Regions from separate parts of the Streptomyces olindensis genome, predicted to be linked through region 1. Evidence: riboswitches for the same ligand, from Rfam matches in the RefSeq annotation. Region 1 holds a riboswitch; each other region holds the start of a gene.
What was found. Region 1 has a riboswitch for cobalamin ahead of ABZ948_RS15400 (ABC transporter substrate-binding protein). Riboswitches for the same ligand answer to the same signal wherever they lie in the genome.
Positions count from the first base shown of each region.

Region 2: another riboswitch for cobalamin. It lies ahead of ABZ948_RS09650 (ribonucleoside-diphosphate reductase subunit alpha); the one in region 1 lies ahead of ABZ948_RS15400 (ABC transporter substrate-binding protein).
Region 3: another riboswitch for cobalamin. It lies ahead of ABZ948_RS10900 (cobalamin biosynthesis protein); the one in region 1 lies ahead of ABZ948_RS15400 (ABC transporter substrate-binding protein).

Region 1 is NZ_JBEYZD010000020.1:53,697-55,938, forward strand. Features, by position in the region: gene ABZ948_RS15395 (FecCD family ABC transporter permease) at 1-82, opposite strand, end outside; gene ABZ948_RS15400 (ABC transporter substrate-binding protein) at 79-1,098, opposite strand; cobalamin riboswitch at 1,183-1,343, opposite strand; gene ABZ948_RS15405 (CoA-binding protein) at 1,438-1,866, shown strand; gene ABZ948_RS15410 (APC family permease) at 1,998-2,242, shown strand, end outside.
Region 2 is NZ_JBEYZD010000011.1:144,713-146,954, reverse strand. Features, by position in the region: gene ABZ948_RS09650 (ribonucleoside-diphosphate reductase subunit alpha) at 1-1,525, opposite strand, end outside; cobalamin riboswitch at 1,648-1,777, opposite strand; gene ABZ948_RS09645 (GNAT family N-acetyltransferase) at 1,831-2,242, opposite strand, start outside.
Region 3 is NZ_JBEYZD010000013.1:94,004-96,245, reverse strand. Features, by position in the region: gene ABZ948_RS10910 (inorganic phosphate transporter) at 1-864, shown strand, start outside; gene ABZ948_RS10905 (hypothetical protein) at 896-1,117, shown strand; cobalamin riboswitch at 1,272-1,392, shown strand; gene ABZ948_RS10900 (cobalamin biosynthesis protein) at 1,493-2,242, shown strand, end outside.

The DNA.
Region 1 (2,242 bases):
GGCCGATGGTGATCGCCAGCGCCAGGGAGACGACCAGCAGCAGGGTCCCCGCGGCGCCGAGTCCCAGGGCGCGCGCGGTCACTTCGCGAGCCCGAACGCGCGCAGCGCGGCGGCGACCTGCTCCACGCCCTCGACGGTGCGGATGGTCGGGTTCATGGCCTGCCCGCTGAGCAGCACGTACCGCTTGTGCCGGACCGCGTCCATGTTCCTCGTGGCCGGGTCGGACTCCAGGAAGGCGATCTTCTTCGCGGCGGACTCGGCGGTCTGCGACCTGCGGGTCAGGTCGCCGATGACGAGGACGTCCGGGTCGCGGTCGGCGACCGTCTCCCAGTTGACCTGCGGCCACTCCTGGTGCGTGTCGTCGAAGACGTTGTTCGCGCCGAGGGCCCGGGTGATGATGCCGGGCGCTCCGCAACAGCCCGCCACGTAGGGGGACTCGGAGTTGGCGAACCAGTACAGGAGGGTGACGTCGGAGGCGTCGATGCCCGAGGTGGCCTTCTTCATGCGTCGCTGGAGGGAGGCCACGAGCTCGTCGCCGCGTTGCTTCGCCCCGAACACGGCGGCGAGGTCGCGCACCTCGCCGTAGACGGTGTCGATGCCGAGCGCCTTGTCGCGCGCGCCGTCGCCGCCCCCCGAGTTGTCCTTGCCGGCGCAGTCGGACGGGGAGACGTACGTGGGCACGCCGAGCTTCTCGAACTGCTCGCGGGTGGCGACGCCGCCCTTGCCGAGGGTGGAGACGAAGGACGCGGCGACGAAGTCGGGGTCCTCGTCCAGGACCCGTTCGAAGGAGGGGTTGTTGTCGGCGATGCGCGGCACCCGGGCGTTGGCCTTCTCCAGCCCCTTCATCACGGGGTCGGTCCAGGTGGCCGTGCCCGCGAGGCGGTCGGCGAGGCCGAGGGAGAGCAGGATCTCGGTGGTGCCCTGGTTGAGGGAGACGGCGCGCCGGGGCGGGGCCGCGACGCGTACCTCGTGGCCGCAGTTGTCGAGGGTGACGGCGGCGGCCTTCGCGGGGGCGGGGCGTGCGTCGCCGCAGCCGGTCAGGAGCAGGGAGCCGGCCGCGAGCAGCACGGCGGCACGGGCGGGTCGGGCGAGGGGCACGGAAAACCAGTCCTCAGGCGTCGAGGGCCCGATCGCGGGGCCCGGTCGTACGGTGCTCCCCCGCCGCGCGCGGCCGCGGGGGCCGCCAGCAGGTCTTCGGACTCGGGTTCACCCGGATCGGGGCGCCTTCCCGGACGTCCGCACGACAGTCCAGTGGCCGAGGCCCCGCCCGTCCCCCTCACCGCTGCGCGTCAGTTCCGGATTCGCACCGGATTCCCTGACCCACGTACATGGGTTCGACTGGCCTCGGCAAGCTATCACGGGGTGCCGGGGAATCACCGCGCACCCTGCTTCGTTGTGCGGGCAGCAGTTCTTCCGCGACGTTCGAGGAGGCCGCCGGTGTACGGCGACGAGGCAACGGTCCGCAGGATCCTCACCGAGCTCGGCGACACCTGGGCCGTGGTGGGCCTGTCGTCGAACCGGCAGCGCGCGGCGTACGGCGTCGCCGAGGTGCTCCAGCGCTTCGGCAAGCGCGTCGTGCCCGTGCACCCGAAGGCGGAGTCGGTGCACGGCGAGCAGGGGTACGCGAGCCTGGCGGACATCCCCTTCGACGTGGACGTCGTGGACGTCTTCGTGAACAGCGACCTCGCCGGGGCCGTCGCGGACGAGGCGGTCGCGAAGGGCGCGCAGGCCGTGTGGTTCCAGCTCGGCGTCGTCGACGAGGCGGCGTACGACCGGACTCGCGCGGCGGGCCTGGAGATGGTGATGGACCGCTGCCCGGCCATCGAGATCCCACGACTTCCCCATCGCCGCGTAGCGGATTCCTGAAGCGATTGCCAGGAAACGCCCCTGCCCGGTCAAGGGCGTACAACTCGTCTTTCTGCCGCCGGTGACCGGTTCCTAGCCTGAGGCCTCTTGCTCGCTGAACTCTCCGAGTTCGTTGATGAGAGGCCCCTTGAATGGCAAGCGTCGACCAGGTGGCAGTGGGGGTGGACAGAAGCCCGGGCGGACTGCGCAGGGACGTCGGACTGATCGGGCTCATGTGGGCGTCGGTCGGGTCCATCATCGGATCCGGTTGGCTGTACGGCGCCGAGAAGGCGGTCGTGGCGGCCGGTCCCGCGGCGATCCTGTCCTGGCTCATCGGCGCGGTGGCGATCGTGCTGCTGGCGCTGGTGCACGCGGAACTGGGCGGCATGTTCCCGGT
Region 2 (2,242 bases), on a different contig from region 1:
CGCCGAGGCCGACCGGACGCCAGCGGGCGTTGGAGCGGCCCGCCTGCTCGGTCGGGTAGAAGTTGATGTCGACGACCCGGTCGAGGAAGGTGACGGCCGTGCGGACGGTCTCGTCCAGCCGCTCCCAGTCGAGGTCGCCCTTGTCCACGAACGCGCCGAGGTTGACCGACCCCAGGTTGCAGACCGCCGTCTCCCCGTCGCTGGTGACCTCCAGGATCTCCGTGCAGAGGTTGGAGGAGTGCACGACGTGGCCCGGCTCGGCCGTCTGGTTGGCGGTGCGGTTGGCGGCGTCCTTGAAGGTCATCCAGCCGTTGCCGGTCTGCGCGAGGGTGCGCATCATCCGGCCGTACAGCTCGCGGGCGGGCAGGGTCTTCTTCGCCAGGCCCTTCGCCTCGGCGGCCCGGTACGCGGCGTCGAACTCCTCGCCCCACAGGTCGACCAGCTCGGGCACGTCCGCGGGGGAGAACAGCGACCACGGGGCGTCGGCGTTCACCCGGCGCATGAACTCGTCGGGGATCCAGTGCGCGAGGTTGAGGTTGTGCGTCCGGCGGGCGTCCTCGCCGGTGTTGTCGCGCAGTTCCAGGAACTCCTCGATGTCGGAGTGCCAGGTCTCCAGGTAGACGGCGGCGGCGCCCTTGCGGCGGCCGCCCTGGTTCACGGCGGCGACCGAGGCGTCCAGGGTCTTCAGGAACGGGACGATGCCGTTGGAGTGGCCGTTCGTGCCGCGGATCAGCGAACCCCGGGCCCGGATGCGGGAGTAGGCGATGCCGATGCCGCCGGCGTGCTTCGACAGCCGGGCGACCTGGTGGTAGCGGTCGTAGATGGAGTCCAGCTCGTCCTTGGGGGAGTCGAGGAGGTAGCAGGACGACATCTGGGGGTGCCGGGTGCCGGAGTTGAAGAGGGTGGGGGAGGAGGGCAGGTAGTCGAGGCGGCTCATGAGCCCGTAGAGCGCGGCGACCTCGTCCACCGACCTCGCGGTGTCGTCCTCGGCCAGACCGGCGGCGACGCGCAGCATGAAGTGCTGGGGCGTCTCGATCACCTTGCGGGTGATCGGGTGCCGGAGCAGGTAGCGGCTGTGCAGCGTGCGCAGGCCGAAGTAGCCGAAGCGGTCGTCGGCGGCCGTGTCGATCAGAGCGTCGAGGCGGGCGGCGTGGAGGCGTACGAACTCGGCGGTGCGGTCGGCGATGAGGCCCTCGCGGTGCCCGACCGCGACGGACTCGGTGAAGGACGTGACGCCCTGGGAGGCGGCCTCCTCGCGGATGCCGATCGTCAGCAGGCGCGCGGCCAGCCGGGAGTAGGCGGGATCCTCGGAGATGAGGCCGGCGGCCGCCTCCGTCGCCAGCTCGCGCAACTCCGACTCGTCGGCCCGCGCGGACCGGCCGCGCAGCGCGGCGGCGGCGACCCGGCCGGGGTCGGCGTCGGGGAGGTCGGCGGTCAGCTCGGTCAGGGTCCGCAGCAGCGCGGCACCGGGACCGTCGTGCTCTTTCTCTGCGGCTGAGACCGGATCGGCTGGCGCGATGGTCACGTGGGGCTCTCCCTCGCTCGGCAGGGGGCCTCGCCGAGGGCAGGGGGCAGCACGCGAGCGCACGCGGCGTCGCGTCCACCGGCCCATTCCACGAGGCCCGGACGTCAGGCACACCGGCCGGATGGCCGGGCGCACTGTCGGCAGGTCCTCGGACTGACGCCCATGCGCCCATAAAAGAGGCATGGATACACCGTTGCGGGACAGTTCCGGATTCGCACCGGATTCCCCTGCGGCGACAGCGAGCATGAGCATACATCTTGTGCCGGGTGAGGATCACGCCCCTATATGTTGTGTCGCGGATGACTTCAGAGCGTCAACTCGTAAGTGAGCAGCGTGATGTCGTCCAGGTGCGGGACCGGGTTCCAGTCCCGCTCCGGCGTGCGGACGAAGCCCAGGCGTTCGTAGATGCGGTGGGCGGAGTGCATGGTGCGCTGGGTCGACAGCACGATCCGTACGCAGCCCTCCGTGGCCCGTGCCCGGTCGACGCAGGAGCGCACCAGGGCCTCGCCGGCGCCCCGGCCGCGGGCCGCGCGGGACACGGCGAGCATGCGGATCTCGGCCTCGCCGGGGCCGGCTATGTCGGCCATGGGGCCGCCGGACGGTACGAACGTGACGCCGCCGAGCAGCTCGTCGCCCCGGAGCGCGACCAGGACCTCGGCGGCGGCCGCGCGCTTGGCCACGTCCTTCAGCTCGCCGAGGTACTCGTCGCTCTCACCG
Region 3 (2,242 bases), on a different contig from region 1:
CACGGCGACGTGCTGGTCACGAAGGTGCTGATCCCGGCGATCGCCGCCCCGCTGGTCGCGGGCGTCGCGGCGATGCTCGCCACGCGGCTGACGTACTCGCTGGGCAGGAAGGCCGACGGCAAGGCCTCCGAGAAGGGCTACCGGGCCGGCCAGATCGCCTCCGCGGGCCTGGTCTCCCTGGCGCACGGCACCAACGACGCGCAGAAGACGATGGGTGTCATCACCCTGGCCCTGGTCGCCGGCGGCGCCGTCGCGCCCGACTCCGACCCGCCCATGTGGGTCATCCTCTCCGCGGGCATCGCGATCGCGCTCGGCACCTACCTGGGCGGCTGGCGCATCATCCGCACCATGGGCAAGGGCCTGACCGACCTCCGGCCGCAGCAGGGCTTCGCCGCCCAGACCAGCGCGGCGACGGTCATCCTGGCCTCCTCCCACCTCGGTTTCTCCCTGTCCACCACGCACTCGGTGTCCGGCGCGGTGATGGGCGCGGGCCTCGGCCGCAAGGGCGGCGTGGTCCGCTGGTCGACGGCGACGCGGATGTTCGTCGCCTGGGGCCTGACCCTGCCGGCGGCGGCCCTGGTGGCCGCGCTCGCCGAGTACGTGACCGGCTTCGGCGACTGGGGCACCGCCGTGGTGGCCGTCTTCCTCGTCGCCTCCTCGGCGGCCATCTGGAAGATCTCCCGGCGCGAGGTCGTCGACCACACCAATGTCAACGACACCGACGACGCGGAGCCGGCCGGTGTGGTCACCACGGCGATGGCCGCGGTGACGCCGCCGCCTGCGGGCGGCACCTCCGCCGACGTGCCGCCGATACCGGCCCAGGCCACCGCCGAGCGCACACCCTCCACGACCACCACGGTCTGACCCGCCCACCGGCAGCGAGAAGGAAGCAGAGATGAAGATCGACTGGGCGGCCCTCGGCTCCGTCTTCGGCGTGAGCCTCGTCGTCACCGTGGCCCTCGTGGGCCTGTTCACCCTCGGCATCACCGGCCTGTCGCGCCGCGAGCGCGCGGTCGCCGAGGGCGGGTCCGCGAGCCTCGCCGTCACGGGCGCGTACGCGTGCTTCGCGGCGTGCGCGGCGGCCGTGGGCTACGGGATCTATCTGATCGTGGCCTGACGGCCCGATCGCACAGCGTGTCCGCCGGGCGGCACGGGACCTCGGTCCCGTGCCGCCCGGTCGTCGTGTGCGCGAAAGGGGCGATGTGGGGTTCTCCACACTCTCCCCGCGCAGGTCAAGGGCAAGTTGACGGCGGTTCGCGGCCGTGGTGGACTTCCGGGGCCAGTACGGCGGCAGGAGAGGAAGCCGGTGTGAGTCCGGCGCGGTCCCGCCACTGTCACCGGGGTAGCCATCCCCCGGGAGCCAGGAACTCTCACCGCCGGTCTCGTCGAACCAGGGCGTGGACACCCTGAGTGAGGACACGTATCGCCATGCGCGGCTGCCGATCGAGGTTCAGCACCCCACCCCTGCCTGCCCTGTTGGCCGGCTGAGCCCATGGGTGCCGGTCGCGTCTTCGCGTACGGCGCCGCCGCCGGCCTGATCGGTGACCTGCTGCTCGGCGATCCCCGCCGGGGGCATCCGGTCGCCGCGTTCGGGCGGGCCGCGGGTGCCGTGGAACGGGTGTTGTGGCGGGACCACCGCGGGTGGGGCGCGCTGCACACGCTCGTGTGCGCGGGAGGAGCCGTCGCGCTCGGGGCCGTCGCCGAGCGTGCCGTGCGGTCCTCCGCCGTCGCCTCCGTCGCGCTCACCGGAGCCGCCACCTGGGCCGTCGTCGGGGGCACTTCGCTCGCCCGGGAGGCCGGGACCATCGGGCGTGCCCTGGAGGCGGGGGACGTGGAGGCGGCCCGGGCGCGGCTGCCGCATCTGTGCGGGCGCGATCCGCAGGCCCTCGACGCCGACGGGATCGCCCGGGCCGTGGTCGAGTCCGTCGCCGAGAACACCTCCGACGCGGTGGTCGGGGCGCTGGTGTGGGGGGCCGTGGGCGGGGTGTCGGGGCTGCTCGGGTTCCGGGCCGTCAACACCCTGGACGCCATGGTCGGGCACAAGTCGGCCCGTTACCGGCGCTATGGGTGGGCCTCCGCGCGGCTGGACGACCTCGCCGGGTGGCCGGGCGCGCGGCTGACCGCCGTCCTCGCAGTGCTGGCCGGGCCGGATCCGCGGGGGGCCGTCCGCGCCTGGCGGGCGGACGCGGCGCAGCACCCCAGTCCCAACGCCGGGCCCGTGGAGGCCTCGTTCGCGGGGGCG